Regions from separate parts of the Blautia acetica genome, predicted to be linked through region 2. Evidence: a T-box and tRNA genes for the amino acid it is inferred to sense, from the RefSeq annotation. Region 2 holds a T-box; the other regions hold tRNA genes.
The links. A T-box is a leader RNA that pairs with one kind of tRNA and senses whether it is charged. The one in region 2 lies ahead of leuS (leucine--tRNA ligase), so its partner is inferred to be a tRNA-Leu.
Positions count from the first base shown of each region.

Region 1: it encodes a tRNA-Leu, which carries the amino acid that the T-box ahead of leuS (leucine--tRNA ligase) is inferred to sense. The anticodon was not compared.
Region 3: it encodes a tRNA-Leu, which carries the amino acid that the T-box ahead of leuS (leucine--tRNA ligase) is inferred to sense. The anticodon was not compared.
Region 4: it encodes a tRNA-Leu, which carries the amino acid that the T-box ahead of leuS (leucine--tRNA ligase) is inferred to sense. The anticodon was not compared.

Region 1 is NZ_JBBEWO010000033.1:2,031-6,739, reverse strand. It holds gene WBS51_RS14750 (ribonuclease E/G) at 1-159, opposite strand, end outside; gene WBS51_RS14745 (TIGR03936 family radical SAM-associated protein) at 152-859, opposite strand; gene WBS51_RS14740 (TIGR03960 family B12-binding radical SAM protein) at 849-2,708, opposite strand; tRNA gene WBS51_RS14735 (tRNA-Leu) at 2,995-3,078, opposite strand; gene WBS51_RS14730 (AIPR family protein) at 3,534-4,709, shown strand, end outside.
Region 2 is NZ_JBBEWO010000017.1:1,785-6,493, forward strand. It holds gene leuS (leucine--tRNA ligase) at 185-2,599, opposite strand; T-box leader at 2,644-2,897, opposite strand; gene WBS51_RS11350 (CvpA family protein) at 2,962-4,617, opposite strand.
Region 3 is NZ_JBBEWO010000008.1:79,402-84,110, reverse strand. It holds gene carB (carbamoyl-phosphate synthase large subunit) at 1-884, opposite strand, end outside; gene WBS51_RS07475 (carbamoyl phosphate synthase small subunit) at 884-1,957, opposite strand; tRNA gene WBS51_RS07470 (tRNA-Leu) at 2,184-2,267, shown strand; gene clpX (ATP-dependent Clp protease ATP-binding subunit ClpX) at 2,373-3,800, opposite strand; gene WBS51_RS07460 (S1C family serine protease) at 3,982-4,709, opposite strand, start outside.
Region 4 is NZ_JBBEWO010000011.1:60,444-65,152, reverse strand. It holds gene WBS51_RS08980 (DUF362 domain-containing protein) at 1-246, opposite strand, end outside; gene larC2 (nickel pincer cofactor biosynthesis protein LarC2) at 343-1,509, shown strand; gene larE (ATP-dependent sacrificial sulfur transferase LarE) at 1,496-2,314, shown strand; tRNA gene WBS51_RS08965 (tRNA-Leu) at 2,472-2,555, shown strand; gene WBS51_RS08960 (hypothetical protein) at 2,576-2,701, shown strand; gene WBS51_RS08955 (nucleoside kinase) at 2,824-4,491, shown strand; RNA gene rnpB (RNase P RNA component class A) at 4,539-4,709, shown strand, end outside.

The DNA of each region.
Region 1 (4,709 bases), on a different contig from region 2:
AGCAAGATTTTTTACTTTTCCAATATAAATATTTCCCAGAATACAGCTTTTTGACATTCCCATGGGATTTATCTGACAGATACGCCCGTTTTCTTCTAACGCAGCCGTCAGCATGGGAATGCCTTTGTATTCCATGGGAGTCAGTATCAGCCTACTCAAGGTCTTCTCCCAGGTTTTCCAGAGAAATCAGTTTTCGTTCCGTTTCTGTCCCTTTATCTGCATATACTTCCAGGCGATGCACCAAAAGAGAAAAACTATCAAATTCTTTCCCGCAGAACTGATAAAATGCTTCCATTACCAGCTCCGGCTTGGTATTTTTGACACTTCCGGCTGCAAGCTGAAGGAATATTCCTCCGTTATCTAAATGTAAGTCATAAATAAAAGGTTTAATGTCCACCTCTTTTTCATTCTTTTTCGTTTTCTTTACAACCAGAATTTCCGGCTGTTCCATAAAGGCCTGTACCTTTTCTTTCCAGTCGTCTCCGGGTGCCATACCTTCCCGGAAATTCACCTGATAATCGGCAGCCGCCACAAGAGCCATGGCCGCATTGGCTTTTCCGTCTGGTATCTGCCGGAAACTAAGCACTTTCATACCTTCTGCCATAGTATCATTCAGTCGTCTGATGGCCTCCTTGGACGGTATGGATGTCTGAATTTCCATATCAAAATATTCTGCCGTGCTGGTCACACCTACACCCAGTGGGGCAGCAAAAGACATAATCATATGGGGACTGAATCCTTCAGAATACGCCACATCAATGTCCGCCCTGCGGATAGCTTTCTGAAAATACCTCATAATATCCAGATGCCCGATAAATTTCATGGCCCCCTGTTTTGCAAATTTTACTCTAACCTTCAATGCAGACACCTCCTTTGTAAGCTGCCGCACCGCAGCCGGAACATTTCATTCTGCAGTTTGGCGTAACTGCTTCCTGATGGGCTTTTTCCCATTCTTTTTCCAGGAATTTCCGTGTTACTCCAATGGACAGGAAATCCCACGGGAAAATTTCGTCCAGCGGGCGCTCTCTTAAAGTATAAAATTCCGGGTCAAGACCTGCCTCTTCAAAAGCGTCCATCCAGAGGTCATAGCGGAAATATTCGGACCAGGCATCAAAAATAGCACCTTTTCGGTAAGTTGCTTCTAATACGTCCGCCACTCTTCGGTCACCGCGGGCCAGAATTCCCTCTAAAACGGTTACATCAGCTTCGTGATAATTGTATTTAATACTTTTCTGATTCAACTGTGCTTTAATCTCTTCCTTGACAATTTTTGCTCGCTCCAGATAATCCTCTTTCCGGAACATTCCGGCCCACTGGAATGGAGTGAAAGGTTTCGGCACAAAGAAAGAAGTGCTGACTACAATCTGGCATTTGCCGTGTCGCTGGTCTTTTGGGATTTCATAATATCTTTTGGCAATGGACTCGGCCAGATGAGCAATTCCTTTCATATCTTCTTCTGTTTCTGTGGGAAGTCCCAGCATAAAGTATAATTTTACTCTACTCCAACCGCCTTCAAAGGCTTTGCCTGCGCCTTCCAGAATGATTTCTTCTGTGAGCCCTTTGTTAATCACATCCCGCATTCTCTGAGTACCTGCTTCCGGTGCAAAGGTCAGGCTGCTTTTTTTGATATCCTGTACTTTACGCATAACGTCCAGAGAAAAAGAGTCAATGCGAAGAGAAGGCAGAGAAATATTCACCTTTCTTTCAGAACAGTCGTCAATCAAATATTCCAGCAATTCCTGCAGTTTAGAATAATCGCTGGTACTCAGAGAACTAAGGGAAATTTCCTCGTGTCCGGTGCTGTCCAGCATGGCTTTTGCTGTATCTTTTAAAAATTTTACATCTCTTTCCCTGGTAGGGCGGTACAGCATACCCGCCTGACAGAAGCGACAGCCGCGAATACAGCCTCTTTGTACTTCCAGAGTTACCCTGTCCTGTGTGGCTTTGATAAAAGGTACGACAGGTTTCTTCGGATAATAGGTGTTGGTGATATCCATAACGACCTGTTTCTCGATTTTTTCTTTTGCATGCGGATTGTTAGGCACAAAAGAGGCAATGGTTCCGTCTTCCTTATAAGTGGTATCGTAGAAGGAAGGTACATAAATTCCGGGAATTTCCGCAGCTCTTTCCAGAAATTCTTTTTTGCTTTTTCCAGCTTTTTTGTATTTTTTATAAGAATCCAAAACTTCTCCGAAGACAGTTTCTCCTTCTCCGATATAGAACAAATCAAAGAATGGCGCCAATGGTTCCGGATTATAAGTACAAGGACCGCCTCCCATAACCAAAGGCCAGCTTTCGTCCCGATCCGCTGCTCTTAAAGGCATACCGCTTAAATCCAGTATCTGCAGAATATTGGTATAACACATTTCGTACTGAATGGTAATTCCCAGAAAGTCAAAATTACGAATCGGATCCTGAGATTCCAATGCAAACAGAGGAATTTTTTTCTCCCGCATCACTTTGTCCAAATCCGGCCAGGGAGAATATACCCTTTCGCACCAGGTATCTTCCCTCTGGTTAAACATGTCATAGAGAATCTGGATTCCCAAATGGGACATTCCGATTTCGTAGACGTCTGGAAAGCACATAGCGAAACGGATATCTACCTCATCTTTGTTTTTCATTACCGAGTTCACTTCATTCCCGATATAGCGGGCTGGTTTCTCGATTTTTAGTAATATTTCATCGCTTAAAGCTAGTTTTCTCATGAAAACCTCCATTTTTTAGATTTTATTAACTGTAAAGCAAGGTTCCTTTACTGTTTATACAGAAATATACCGACTATCATTTTTATAATAGACATCATGTATCCTATTTTATCTCCTAAATTGTACTAAATACTGTTCCCTCTGTCAAATCTTACTGGATTTCTGACTGAAATTTTGCAAAAATACAAAAGAGAAAGTAGTGCTGCTAAAGAAGGGAGAGAGAAATGAAAAGGGCTGAAACCCTTTGTATTTAGGATTTCAGCCCTCTTTACACTCTGTATAAAACTGCGGGAGATGGGACTTGAACCCACACGTCTATACAGACACAAGATCCTTAGTCTTGCCTGTCTGCCAATTCCAGCACTCCCGCTCGCTTGTCATTTGGTTTTCCCAAAGGACAAGTGAAAGTATAGCAAATATTTTCCAACTCGTCAATAGTTTTTTAGAAAATTTTAAAATGAGAGTGTAGGGTGTGCATGTTGCTTTATGCGATACTGGGAAACAGGAGAGGTGTAAGAGGGCATATGATTAATTATGTATTCTGTTAAAAAATAGAATTCAGAGTGCATTTATCAGAATGACTATAGATAATTTGAAAGCGTTTGACGTATTGCTTTTACTGTGAGATAATGTGAATGAATAAAAGAAGCACAGCTGCAGGAATGTTTTATTCCTGGTAGTTTTTCAGTATCTTGAGTAGATGTGAAGGCGTGTAATGTATTTGCAGAAGGTAAAGTTTATCCTTTTTTATGACTTATTATTCGCGTTCTACTTTGGTAGACGCTTTTTTTATTCGCAAAATCGATGACCATAAGGAGGATAAAAATGGCAAGTATTATTAAATTTCCTGCAAAGCAGGTAAAGAAGATGGATAATCCAATGAGTGAACTTACAAAGGATGGTTCTAAAAAGTATGTTTGTTATGTAAGATTACAGGATGTTCCGGCAAAGTTTGAAGATTGGATGCGTACTAATCCTAGAGACCAGAAGCTTACAACAAATGTCGCAAAAGAAATTGCAAAAAGCATTGACAGTGGATGCAAGAATTTCCATGAAAAGAATAGAGGTATTGTAATGTCTGTAGACAAGTTTGCCTATGATAATAAGACAGGAATGATTAAAGTTACTTTATCGGACCCTGAGATACATGGAAATATTGATGGAGGTCATACTTTAAAGATTATTCTTACAAAACAAAAGAATAATGAACTGTTCTTTGAGCAGTATGTTTTTTTTGAATTTTTTACAGGAATTTCCTCACCAGTGGAACTTGCTGAAGCTCGAAATCAGTCTGTTCAGGTGGATCAGCGTTCTATCGAGGAATTAAATCGTAGTTTTGAGCCGATTAAAGCAGCTCTGAAAAATGAAAGTTTCTATAATCGTATTGCATTTAAGCAGAATGAACATGTTGGTGACAAAAACGTAATTGATGTACGTGAAATTATTGCTATTATGAACATGTTTAATCAAAGCCTCTATCCAAAGGGAGGAGATGCGCAGCCGATTCAGTCTTACACCGGAAAAGAGACAAGTCTGAATAGATTTTTAAGATTAAAGGATTCTCGAGACCAAATTGTAAAAAACATGACTCCGATTATTCCTGATATTTTTGATATTTGGGAAATGGTTGAAACTACATTTGCTGATAAAGGTAATACGGTAAATCGTACATATCGCAGAAAAAAAATGTCAAAGTATGTGAATGAAGATACGGTTGTAAATTATTCTATTTTTGGCAATCAACCGATGAACTATGTATTGCCTAAAGGAATTATATTTCCAATTGTTGCGGCTTTTAGAGCATTAGTCAAGGTGGATAAGTCAACCCAGTTATATAGTTGGGAAATGTCACCTGAGAAGATCTGGAATAGGCTAGGAGGAAAACTTATTAATATTATCATGACTTCGTCGGAAGATTTATCAGATAGCCCAGACGCAGTTGCGAAATCTCCTAATACATGGGATCTTTTATATAAAGAAGTTCTTCTCTATTCTATGTTG
Region 2 (4,709 bases):
AAATATTTACTCCATTTTCTTTCAACTTTTACTCCAAATTTACTCCATTTTAAAAATCTGTTACGATATTTTGCGATATTCTACGATACCTTTTCATTGAAGAAAAATGTCTGTAAACCTTGATTTTCAGCGAACTTTTCAATATTTCCAAGCACTTTATTCTGTTGTGAGAATTTCTTCTCAATTATTTCATTACAATATTAATTATCTTCTTAGGAACATAAATTTCCTTCACTATATTTCCGGTCAGCTTATCTGCAATCGCCTCTTTTCCTGCTGCAATCGCCTCTTCCTTTGTAGCCTCTGCGCTGATACAAACTACGGCTTTTGTCTTGCCGTTAATCTGTACCGGAACTTCGATTTCATCGTCCTTCATTGCTTCTGCGTCTGCCTTTGGCCACTGGGTGTGGAATACAGAATCCTCATGACCGTATTCCTGCCACAGTTCTTCTGCAATGTGCGGTGCAAACGGCGCCAAAAGCTGAACAAAAGTTTCAATGGTTGCTTTATCGATACCGCCTGTCTTCTTCGCCATATCAATCAGTTTGTTGTTATATTCCATGAATCCGGAAATAACGGTGTTCAGACTGAAGCTTTCCAGACGCTGGGTAATGTCAAATACCAGCTTGTGACGAAGTTTTACCATTTCTTTTGTCTCTGCTACAGCCGCTTCTTTGCTGTCCATAGCCAGTTTCCAGAAACGGTTCAGGAAACGGTAAACACCGTCAATTCCCCGGTCATCCCACTCTGCGTCTAATTCCGGCGGTCCCACAAAGAGTTCGTAAAGTCTCAAGGAATCGCAGCCGTAATCTCTTACCAAATCATCCGGAGAAACTACATTTCCTTTGGATTTACTCATCTTGATACCATTCTTCCCGGTAATCATACCCTGGTTGAACAGTTTCTGGAACGGCTCATCAAAGTCTACCACACCGATGTCATGCAGGAACTTGGTATAGAAACGGGAATACAGAAGATGCAGTACCGCATGCTCTACTCCACCGATATACATATCTACCGGAAGATATTTATCTGCTTTTTCCTTGGATACCAGCGCTTCGTTATTTTTGCTGTCCACATAGCGCAGGAAATACCAGGAAGATCCAGCCCACTGAGGCATGGTGTTGGTTTCTCTTTTTGCCGGAGCGCCGCAGCACGGACAAGTGGTGTTCACCCAGTCTTCAATGCCTGCCAGCGGAGATTCTCCTGTACCTGTTGGTTCGTAAGATTCTACCTCCGGCAGAGTCAGTGGAAGCTGGTCTTCCGGAACGGGTACATTACCACAGTTCGGACAATGGATAATCGGAATGGGCTCGCCCCAGTAACGTTGACGGGAGAATACCCAGTCACGAAGTTTGTAGTTGACCGTCTTGCGTCCAATGCCCATTTTTTCAATCATCACAGGCGCTTCTTTTTTCAGCACTGCGGATTCCATGCCATTCCATTCACCGGAGTTAATCATAGTTCCAGAAGCCTCGGTATACGCTTCTGTCATATTTTCAATTTCTTTTCCGTCTTTGGCAATAACCTGGATAACCGGAATGTTGAATTTGGTTGCAAATTCAAAGTCACGGTCATCATGAGCCGGTACACACATAATCGCGCCGGTACCGTAATCAGCCAGTACATAATCCGACAGCCAGATAGGCATTTTTGCTCCATTTAAAGGATTGACTGCATAGCTTCCTGTAAACACACCTGTTTTCTCTTTATCCTGCAGACGGTCTACATTGGATTTCATGGAAGCGTCGTAAATGTATTTTTCTACGGCTTCTCTTGTCTCATCCGTAGCCAGTTCCTTCGCCATAGCGTGTTCCGGTGCCAGTACCATAAAGGTTGCACCGTGAAGGGTATCCGGTCTTGTGGTGTAAACAGTGATTTTTTCTTCTCTTCCTTCTACCGGGAAGTCTACTTCTGCACCATAGGATTTTCCAATCCATTCGGCCTGCATTTTCTTTACTTTTTCCGGCCAGTCCAGTTTGTCCAGGTCATCTAAAAGACGGTCTGCATATTTGGTAATTCTCAGCATCCACTGACGCAGGTTTTTCTTGGTAACTTCAGAACCACAGCGTTCACATTTGCCGTTTACCACTTCCTCGTTGGCCAAACCTGTCTTACAGGAAGGACACCAGTTAATTGGGAATTCCTTTTCATAAGCCAGGCCTTCTTTAAACATTTTTACAAAAATCCACTGCGTCCATTTATAGAAAGCAGGGTCTGTAGTATTGACTTCTCTGTCCCAGTCATAAATAGCAGCAATGTCGTTAATCTGTCTTTTAATGTTTGCAATATTGTCTGCCGTAGATTTCGCCGGGTGGACTCCCATTTTAATGGCATAGTTTTCTGCCGGAAGACCGAAAGCATCCCAACCCATAGGGTGAATCAGGTAATATCCCTGCATCATTTTGAAGCGGCTCCACACGTCAGAGATTACATATCCTCTCCAGTGTCCTACATGAAGTCCGTTTCCTGACGGATATGGAAACATATCCAGACAATAATATTTTGGTTTGTTTCCGTCCTCTACGTTGACTGGGTGTTCCTCCCAGTTTTTACGCCATTTCTGTTCAATCGCCTTATAATTATAAGGTACTGCCATAATTTCTTCCTCCTTCACATCAAAAAATGCCCTTCCGTCTCCTCTTTAGAGACGAAAGGGCTAATATTCCGTGGTACCACTCTAATTCGCAGACTCTTTTGCGTCTGCGCACTCCTTTTTCTGTAACGGGAAATCCCGCCCGTATCTACTTGTGACTGTTTGGGTCTGTTCAATCCGGGAACTCCGAGGCGAGTTGGGAATCCTGCATACCTGCCTTGCACCACCCGGCAGCTCTCTTTCTCTTCGTTTTCCACGTTTCTATGCGGTGTTTCTTAATACTCCTCTTCAACGCTTTTCCTTATAAAGCTATTACACATTTTACCCAGTGATTGCCCCTTTGTCAACCCCTGCACGCCTTTTTTCTACTCCTGTTCCTCTTCTCCCATGGAAACAACGGAGCACACCGTATTTCCGGGCAGGAAACTAAGGCTTAGGGTATCTCCCGGATTATAAGCAATCACCTCCGGAAACTCGGTAACCGGAATATCAAAAATCAGCGTGCCTTCCAGTTTCTGAGCCCCTTCCTCTGGAGGAGTAAGGACCAAATCCGTATCATCAAAGGTCACATAAAAGTGTGAATTTCCGTCAAGAACAGCCTGGGCAATTTTTTCAATCTTTCCGGTAACTTTATATGCCTCCTCTGTCTTTCCCTTTGTACTTTCACCACCGTCTGCTTCCAGCAGTTTTTCATAATTTTTTTCACACTCTTCCACCGTATCTCCAATGGCCACCGTCTGATATTTCTGAACATTCACCATGGCATACTTTTTCACCAGGCCCGCTCCATCCTTTAAGGCTATAAAGTACGTCGGCTGGTCGGAAATGTTCAGAAGAAGCGGAAAAGCCGCCTCATATTTCAGGTTCTGCACCTGTCCTTCCGCAGAGTCCATGGCAGAACGCTCCTGAGCGCCGTCACACACATAATACCGGGTTTCCATCGTTCTCTGATTCATCAGCACAAAACCTACATTGGACTTGTCACCGCTGACCGAGGTCACGCCTGTGTACACCCACACATCATCCTCTAAGGCCAGGTAGTTAAATCCGTCTGTGGTTTTCAGACATCCCTTCTGTCCCAGAATGCTGTTAAAAAATCCGTTTTTCAGCATACCGTGGTAATTATACAGTTCCAGAAGAAGGTCCGAAGGATAGGCCCGGTCCACCCACTGAGGGCAGTCCTCGATTTTGTATTCTGTCGTTTCTCCTGTCTGAGCATTACACAGTATGACTTTTCCAATAGTCTGACCGCCGAAAAGCCCAATATTAAATTTTTTCACCGGACAAATCCAGTAAGGTGTACCATCGTCATCAATCTCAAAACTCAACTGGTCAAACATATAAGTGGGATACCGGAATCTCAGATGACGGTAAATATTTCGGTTAAAGTATTCCGATTCCGAATATTTAATGGGCTTATCCAGCTTTACCAGTTCCGTATCCTGGGTTGCCATATCAATGCGGATATAAGCTGGAATCCCCTCTTTCTGATTTGTCAGCCATTTAATTCCGTTGGCGTAAACCAAAGGGGAGACACGATAAGGCTGTCCCTGGTAATTAATCTGGGAATACAGACTGCTCACCTCAAACTGTGACACCATGTCCACCATACTTCCCATTTTTCTGTTTCCCAGAAGTTCTGCCGACTCCTTATCCAAAAGGGGAATCTGGTCATAACTGATTTCTTTAATATCTTCTGCAAAATCCCGTTCTTCGGGTGTTACCAGCTTTTGGTATTTCTTTGCATTGATAATAGGGGATGACAAAAGAGCCCCTGCCCCATATACCACTGCAATAGCCAGAATCACAAAGATTCCTCCCTTTAGCACCTTGTTGGTCCGCAGTTCCTGCACACTGGAAATCCGCTTTTTGAATCCATACAGCACCAGCACTGCCACAACCAGGGCTCCCAGAAAGAACCAGAAACCGCTTTCGTGAATGTTGACTGCCGGCAAGGTGACATAGTAATACAAAAATGCCAGAACCAGAAGCGTCAAACCTGCTGCAATTTTCTTTTTCATAGTTTTACCATACCTTTCCAAGCAGATTTTTCTGCTTTGTTCCTCATTGTAGCATGCCCGGCACACAGTTTCAACAATCCGGGGGCAAGTTC
Region 3 (4,709 bases), on a different contig from region 2:
CAGTATTCAAAACTGTCTGGATTTAAGGCATACTGCACGTTACATCCACCGGTAATGCCCAGTTCTGTAATAATATTAAGCGCAGAGGTTCTAAGCATCTGGTATTCCTTATCCCCCAGTGTCTGGGAAGGAGCCACAACAATACTGTCGCCTGTGTGCACGCCTACCGGGTCCAGGTTTTCCATGTTGCATACGGTAATACAGTTTCCTGCGCCATCGCGCATAACTTCGTACTCGATTTCTTTCCAGCCTGCAATGCAGCGCTCCACCAGAACTTCTCCTACACGGGAAAGTCTGAGACCGTTTTCCAGAATCTCTACCAGCTCTTCTTCGTTGTTGGCAATACCGCCGCCGCTTCCTCCAAGCGTGTAAGCCGGACGCAACACCACCGGATAGCCGATTTTATTGCTGAAGGCAATACCGTCTTCCACGTTTCTTACCACTAAAGAAGCAGCGATTGGCTCACCGATTTTCTCCATGGTATCTTTAAATTCCTGACGGTCTTCTGCTTTCTTAATGGTTTCTGAGGTTGTTCCAATAAGGCGCACGTTATGTTCTTTCAGAAATCCGCGCTCTTCCAGTTCCATAGCCAGATTCAGACCTGCCTGTCCGCCCAGTGTAGGCAGAACGCTGTCCGGTTTTTCCTTGAGAATCAGCTGTTCTACTACTTCTACAGTCAAAGGTTCAATGTAGACCTTATCTGCAATGTCCTTATCTGTCATAATGGTTGCCGGGTTGGAGTTTAACAGTACAACTTCAACCCCCTCTTCTTTCAGAGAACGGCAGGCCTGTGTACCTGCATAGTCAAATTCTGCCGCCTGTCCAATGACAATAGGGCCTGAGCCCAGCATCAATACTTTTTTAATTTCCGGGTTCTTTGGCATTATCGGTTCACCTCCATCATTTTTAAGAATCTGTCAAACAAATAACCGGAGTCCTGTGGTCCCGGGCATGCTTCCGGATGAAACTGCACAGTGAATATATTTTTTCCGGTGTATTTCAGTCCTTCATTTGTCTTATCGTTGACATTTTCAAAGGCCGGAACTGCAATGTCCGGATTTAAGGTTTCTGTATCCACTACATAACCATGATTCTGGGAAGAAATATAAACTCTTCCGGTTTCCAAATCTTTTACCGGGTGATTGCCGCCTCTGTGTCCATATTTCATTTTCTTTGTATCCGCTCCTGTAGCCAGGGCCATCAGCTGGTGTCCCAGACAGATAGCAAAAATCGGCACCTCTGACGCATACAGTTTCTTTACTTCTTCTATAATAGAAGTACATTCCTTCGGGTCCCCGGGACCATTTGACAGCATAATGCCGTCCGGATTGGAATTTAAAATGGTTTCTGCTGAAGTAAAGGCAGGATAAACCGTTACCTGACAGCCTCTTTCATTTAAAGACTGGGCAATGTTGTCCTTTGCACCAAAGTCCAGCAAAGCCACTTTTTTGCCGCTGCCCTCCAGTACATGGGATTCTGTGCAGGTTACCTTTTCCACAACCTTTCCTGTAGTATACGCTTTCAGGCGCGGAAGGATTTCTTCTAAATTATAGGCCGCATTTGTGGTAATCATACCGTTCATAGTTCCCTTTTCTCTCAGAATTCTGGTCAGGGCTCTGGTATCCACACCTGCGATTCCCGGTATATCATATTTCTTTAAAAAGTTCTGAATGGTATCTTCACTTCTGAAATTACTTGGAATACGGGATAACTCCCTTACAATGTAGCCGTCCGGCCAAGGTCTTAAAGATTCCTGGTCTTCATGGCAAATGCCATAATTTCCAATCAAAGGATACGTCATGCAGACTGCCTGTCCGGCATAAGAAGGGTCTGTCAAAACCTCCAGATAACCTGTCATAGAAGTATTAAAGACAATCTCACTGATGACTTCCTTTGTAGAGCCAATGCTGGTTCCTTCAAAGACGGTACCGTCTTCCAGTATCAAAAATGCTTTCATTCTCTCACCTGTCTTCCTTTCTGATGGCATAAAGCCTTAAAATTCCCCAAATTGTAAAAAGTGTATCACAACACCTGATAATTTTCAACCTTTTCTTGTTTGAAAATCCCCGAAAATATCTTTGAAAAATTTTTTTAATTTTTTTTAAATTTAGTGTTGACATTTCAGAAGTATTCGTGTATTATATGTCTTGTGCTTGAGAGAGCACAGAACAACATAAAGAAATGCAGGAGTGGCGGAATTGGCAGACGCGCAGGCTTCAGGTGCCTGTGGTAGCAATATCGTGTGGGTTCAAGTCCCATCTCCTGCATCTTTTTTTGTCTTCAGGCGAAAAAATACAGGCCTTTGGCTTAACAAAAAAATATCTGCGGCATAAAAATCAGATTTACGCCGCAGATATTTTTTATTTTCTGTTTTATTTCATTTCTATCTGAGCAGGCTCCTGTCCTCTCAGCAAAATTTTCGGACCGCCTGTGTGGGTGATGTAATCTTTTGTAATAATCACTTCCCCGATGTTATCGTCTTTGGGAATCTCATACATAATATCCAGCATGTATTCCTCCAGAATCGCCCGCAGCGCTCTGGCCCCTGTATGTTTCTCCATGGCCATATCTGCAATGGCTTCCAACGCACCGTCTTCAAACTCCAGTTTCACCTCATCCAGAGCCAGCAGCTTCTGATACTGCTTTAAAATGGCATTTTTCGGCTCTTTAAGGATTTCCACCAGCATATCTCTGTCCAGGCCGCTTAAAGTAAAGATAATCGGCATACGGCCCAGAAATTCAGGTATCATGCCAAACTTTTTCAAATCGTCTACGGTTACCTTTTCAAGAATCTTATTGTCATGGTCGTATTTATCCTTCAAATCCGCCTGAAAACCAATGGAAGCCGTCTTATTCAGACGTTCCTTGATGATTTCTTCCAAATCCGGAAACGCACCGCCGCAGATAAAGAGAATGTTTTTCGTATTTACCGTAGCCAAAGGCACCATGGCATTTTTGCTGTTGGCTCCCACCGGAACTTCTACCTCGCTGCCCTCCAGGAGTTTCAGCATTCCCTGCTGCACCGCTTCTCCGCTGACATCACGCTGATTGGTATTTTTCTTCTTGGCAATCTTATCAATCTCATCAATAAAAATAATACCGTGCTCTGCTCTCTCCACATCATTGTCTGCCGCAGCCAGAAGTTTGCTGACCACACTCTCAATATCATCGCCAATATAACCTGCTTCCGTAAGGGAAGTAGCATCTGTAATGGCCAGAGGCACATCCAAAAGTCTGGCCAGAGTTTTTACCATATACGTTTTACCGCTTCCAGTTGGTCCAATCATCAGCATATTGGATTTTTCGATTTCCACATCATCCGTAATATCCGCAAAGACACGTTTGTAATGATTGTAAACGCCTACAGACATGACTTTTTTGGCATATTCCTGTCCGATGACATATTCGTCCAGACTCGCTTTGATTCTGTGAGGCGCCGGAATGCTCTTGATATCAAAGACCTTTTGTGCTGTTTTTTCTTTTGGCTGCTCCTGTTTTTTCTTTACCTTTTGTCTCTGTGGAATCTGATTCTGCAGGGAATTCAAATCAATCATGCTGATGTTGGGCATATTTTTCATCAGTTCCTCATAATTGATATTGGTATTGTTCATGGTATCGAAACTTCTCTGCATACAATCTGTGCAGATATGGATATTGTTCGGCAGGTCAATCATTTTCCCAGCTTTGCTCTCCGGTCTTCTGCACATAAAACATACTTTTTCAAATTGGTCCTTCTGCTCCTTTTCCTTTGGAGTATCAGAACCTGTAGTTGTATCTAAATATTCTTTATCATCTGACATATCTGTTACCGCCTTTTCTGTTTTTCCGCTGTATCATCCGTTTGTGGGTATCTTATCACAAATCAGAGACGCTCACAAGTAAACTTTTTATAAACGGTTTTGAGTTTCAAAAAAGAAACCCAAAATATGGCAGTTCCTCCATTTTTAAGAGAAACTGCCATACATTTTTATAAACATATTATCAATTATTGCCTGTTCTACCGTTATTATCCGTGCTGGCCTGTGCGTCCTTCTTTGCTCCCAGTGTCACTGTAATGGTCTGGTCTTTGTACTCTCCGCCGTCTGCTCTGGAGATTTCAAATTCAATCTTTTCGCCAGCTTCGTAATATTCTAACTGGCTTACCAGATTGTCGTACGTTTCCACACTTGTTCCGTCAATTTTACGGATAATGTCACCAGCTTTTAATCCCGCCTCTTCAGCAGGGCCATTTTCTACAACGCTGTCTACAAAAACACCAACCGGCATGTTGTACATTTCAGAAGCCTCTGAAGTTACGTTTTTACATGTAATTCCCAGATAAGCTGCCTTGTTTTCATCTTCTACTTTTTCTCTTGTCTTTTTGCTCATCAGGTTATCCAGAATCGGTTCTGCCTTAGAAATTGGAATGGCAAATCCCATACCTTCTACTTCATCAGACGCAATCTTGGCTGAATTGATACCAATGAGTTCGCCTTTCATATTCAGCAGAGCGCCGCCGCTGTTACCAGGATTAATAGCTGCGTCTGTCTGAATAAAAGTACTATTGGCATTTTCAGAGCTTACCTTTTTATTCAGTGCGCTTACATAACCACTGGTTACAGACTGACCGTATCCTAAAGCATTACCAATAGCTACTACCTGTTCTCCTACCGTCAGAGAATCGGAATCCCCTAAAGTTGCCACTTTAATCTGGCTTAATACGTCTTCCG
Region 4 (4,709 bases), on a different contig from region 2:
GTTGCAGTCTGTAAGAAAAGGCTTTCCACCCAGTTCTTTTACCACATCAGCTACCGCTTTGGCATAATTTGGTCTTAAAAAGGCCAGGTTTCCCGGCTCTCCGAAGTGCATTTTAATCGCAACATATTTATCCTGGAAATCAATATTTCCAATTCCCGCAGTTTTTATGAGGCGCTGTAGCTTGTTCAGCAGATTATCGCCGTTTTTCGCTCTTAAGTCTGTAAAATATACTTTTGATACGCTCATTTTTCATCCTCCTGTGTTGCATATTTACTTTCGCCAGTATTCATGATATATTTTATCATTGAGAGAAAGAAGAAACAAGAGGCAATGAAAAAAGGCATGAGAAGAGAACTTTATTTGGAGTGTTATACGGGAATAAGCTGCAGGAAGCTTTTGGGTGCTTTGTTGGCTCTGGGAGCAGAGAAGGAGGAGCTGGAGCAGCGTTTGACCTGTCTGGCCCAGTGTCTGGTCTCCATTGAGGCACAGTATGAGAGCCAGGGAATAGAGGAAGTTGTTTTAAAGAACATAGAGTCTGCTTATCCGGTGTTTAAAACCAAAGAAGAAACCGAAAAAAAAATTGCGGAAAGTCCCTGGGGAGAAAAAACAAAGACTGCACTTTACAGACTTTGGGAAATCAGCCTGCAAAGCGAGGAAGAATCTTTTCTGGAAGGAGCGGCGGCCTGGCTGGCATTGGAAATACTGGGATTTGAACAGCTTCAGGTTCTTTCTGTTACAGAAACGATGGACAGCAGAGACGGTGAAATTCTGCCGTGTGCAAAATTGCTGCAGAGCATAGAAAAATACCAGGTTCCCATGCATTTTATCAGAGGTCAAAAGGAGAAAAGCAGTCTGCTGGGAATGGAACTTCTGGGAATTATGGGGAAACCTGCAGTATTTCCGGACAGAGTCTGTATCGAAAAAACAGGTGCGGGAAGTGTCATTACACAGGAAAATTCATTCCTAAGAGAAGGACTTCGCGCCGTAGTGCTTACAGAATCAGTGCCGGAGAAAACGGAAATCCAAAGGCAAAGAGACAGGAAAGAAACTGCAGAGAAACAGGACTCTGTCCGGGTGCTGGAAACCAATGTGGATGACTGCAGCGGAGAGCAGCTGGGGTATGCCATTGATTGTCTCATGAAGGCCGGAGCTCTGGATGCTTCCTGTTTTCCCATTTATATGAAAAAAGGCCGTCCGGCTTATATGCTGCAGGTTATCTGCAGGGAAAACAAACAGGAGGTCCTGGAGGACATTATTTTTCGGGAAACTACCAGTATCGGACTTCGTAGATATGAGGAAAAGAGAAGAGTGCTTCCGAGAACCTTTGAAGAAGTTGTATTAAAAGATGGTCACAGGGTCAGAATCAAGGTTTGTTTCCACCATGGAAAGCGGTTCTGTTATCCGGAATATGAAACAGTGAAACAGATATGTGAAGAAACTGGAAGAGCCTTTCGGGATGTATACGATGAGGCGTCTGCAGCAGCGGGAGGATATTATGAGAACTTATGAAGAAAAAAAGAAAGCGCTTTATGATTTTATGAATACCTGCATAGAAGAAGACATCTGTATTGCCTTTTCCGGCGGAGTAGACAGCAGTGTGCTGCTGCAGCTGGCCAGAAACTGTGCAGAAGAAAAGAAGAGACAGAGCAGTATTTATGCAGTTACCTTTCATACCATGCTTCACCCTTCCTGCGATTTGGAGATTGCACAGAAAGTGGCAAAAGAAGCGGGAGCTATACATAAGGTACTGTTTGTCAATGAACTGGAGCAGGCAGAAATCCGTTTTAACCCCAAGGATAGATGTTATCTCTGCAAAAAGGCTTTGTTTGGAAAGCTGAAGGCATATGCGGAAGAAAAGAGAGTATCCTGCATATTAGAGGGCACCAATGAGGATGATTTGCATGTGTACCGTCCGGGACTTAAGGCGGTAAAGGAAATGGGGGTTCTCAGTCCGTTGGCCATGCATGGGTTTACCAAGGAAGAGGTTCGTCGTCTGGCAGAAGAACTGGGGGTTTCTGTGGCAAAAAGACCATCTACGCCTTGTCTGGCTACCAGACTGCCTTATGGGGCAGAAATCCGTCCGGAGATACTGGAGAAAATTGCGAAAGCAGAAGAATATCTGAAAAAGGAAGGTTTTCCGGTGGTGCGCCTGCGGCTTCATGGAGAAATTGCCAGAGTGGAGATTCCCAAAGAGCACTTTGGACGTTTTCTTAAAATGCAGGAGACATTGGTTCCAAAGTTGAAAGCCATGGGATTTCGATACCTGACACTTGATATGGAAGGCTTCCGCAGCGGAAGTATGGATGAAGAATAGAAGAAAGAAAAATCAGAATTTTGCACGAAAAAACCAGAGCCTGTTGGTGTTCCTGCATATTGTTACACAAATTTTGTCAATTTTTCAAAAAATAGTTGCAAAATGAAAAATTTATGGTATACTAATGAAGTAATCAGTTGTGAGCGCAATTGATTGAGCGGGAGTGCTGGAATTGGCAGACAGGCAAGACTAAGGATCTTGTGGGTGTATGCTCGTGTGGGTTCAAGTCCCATCTCCCGCAGTCTGGTATATGAGGCGTGTATGAAAAAGGTTGAAGTTCCGCTGGGATTAAGAGGAACTTCAGCCTTTTTCATTTGTTTTGGGACGAAAGAACTTTACCTTCTTTCGTCCTCTTTTTTGCGTTACAAAATTTCTGAAAAAAAGTAATATTTATCTAAAAAAACTATAAAATGATAGAAAATTAAGGATAGTTGTAGTAAAATCATATGTATCTAAATGTGAAACTGAGGGGAGACTTATCAAAGATGCGGCAGGAAAGGAGAAAGGTCATGAGTGAAAGAATGATAAGTGTAAAAATATTGGGAAAGCAGAAAACATATCCTTATGGAACATCTTACGCACAGATTGCGACAGAATATCAGGGTAGCACCAGATATCCCATTGTCCTGGTTATGAAAGACGGGAAACTGTGTGAACTGCACAAAAAACTGAAAAAAGACGGTGTTCTGGAATTTGTTACAACAGGAGATGAGATTGGACACAGCACTTACAAAAGAAGCGCTTCTTTGCTGTTTTTAAAAGCGGTTTACCATGTGGCAGGGCACGAAAATATCCGGAAAGTCACGCTGCATTTTTCCGTAAGTTCCGGTTATTATTACACCATTGACGGAAACGTGAAGATTACCAGAGAACTTCTGGATGCGGTGAAAGCCTATATGCTGGAACTGGCAGAGCAGAAAGTGCCCATTTTAAAACGCAGTGTCAGCACAGGGGAAGCTATTGAAATTTTTCATAAATATGGTATGTATGATAAAGAAAAACTGTTTCGTTTCCGCAGAGTGTCCAGAGTGAATTTGTACCGTTTGGGAGATTTTGAGGACTACTTTTACGGATTTATGGTGAATCATACTGGTTATTTGAAGTATTTTGAACTCTATCCCTATGAAGGAGGACTGGTGCTGCAGCTTCCAAGAAGGGAATGTCCGGATACGGTGCCGGAATTTTCTCCGAGACCTAAGATTTTCCGGGTGCAAAGAGAATCGGAAAAATGGGGCGAAATGGTACAGTCTGACACCGTAGGAGAGTTGAATGAACAGATTACAGGACAAGGAGCCAATCAACTGATACTGATTGCAGAGGCTCTGCAGGAGTCCAGAATTTCTCAGATTGCAGAGCAGATTGTAAAGGCCGGAAATAAAAAATTTATTATGATAGCAGGTCCCTCCTCTTCCGGAAAAACGACCTTTTCCCACAGACTTTCCATACAGTTGGCGGCTCATGGGCTGAAGCCGCATCCCATTGGTGTGGACAATTATTTTGTGAACCGGGAGGATACCCCTTTAGACAGCAATGGAAATTACAATTTTGAATGTCTGGAAGCCATTGATGTGAAGAAATTTAACGAAGATATGCTGCGGCTTTTGAGCGGAGAACGGGTGGAGCTGCCCCAGTTTAACTTTAAAACCGGACAGAGAGAGTACCGGGGCGATTTTCTTCAGCTTGGAGCAGAGGATGTGCTGGTGATTGAGGGAATTCACTGCCTGAATGATAAATTAAGCCATTCCCTTCCGGTGGAAAGCAAGTTTAAAATATATATCAGTGCGCTGACTCAGTTAAATATTGATGAACACAACCGGATACCCACCACGGACGGCCGTCTGATTCGCCGGATTGTAAGAGATGCCAGAACCAGAGGAGCTTCTGCAAAGGCTACCATTGCCATGTGGAATTCTGTGCGAAAAGGAGAAGAAGAGAATATTTTTCCCTATCAGGAATCTGCAGATGTGATGTTTAATTCCGCACTAATATATGAGCTGGCTGTTTTGAAACTGTATGCAGAACCTCTGTTGTTTTCTATCAGACAGGGGGAGCCGGAATACAACGAGGCAAAGCGGCTTCTGAAGTTCCTGGATTATTTTGTAGGGGTTCCCAGCGAATCCATTCCCCACAATTCCATTTTAAGAGAATTTGTAGGCGGAGGGTGCTTTGATGTGTGAAAAAGTTTGCATTTTCATTTTTTCTGTGATAGAATAACCGAGTGTCATAAGTAGGATAAATAATCGCGGCTGACAGGACCGAAAGGGGTCAGGTGAGGAAAGTCCGGGCTTTGCAGGGCAGAATGCCAGATAACGTCTGGTGGAGGTGACTCCAAGGACAGTGCAACAGAAATGTACCGCCGGGGATTTCTCCGGTAAGGGTGGAAGGGCAGTGTAAG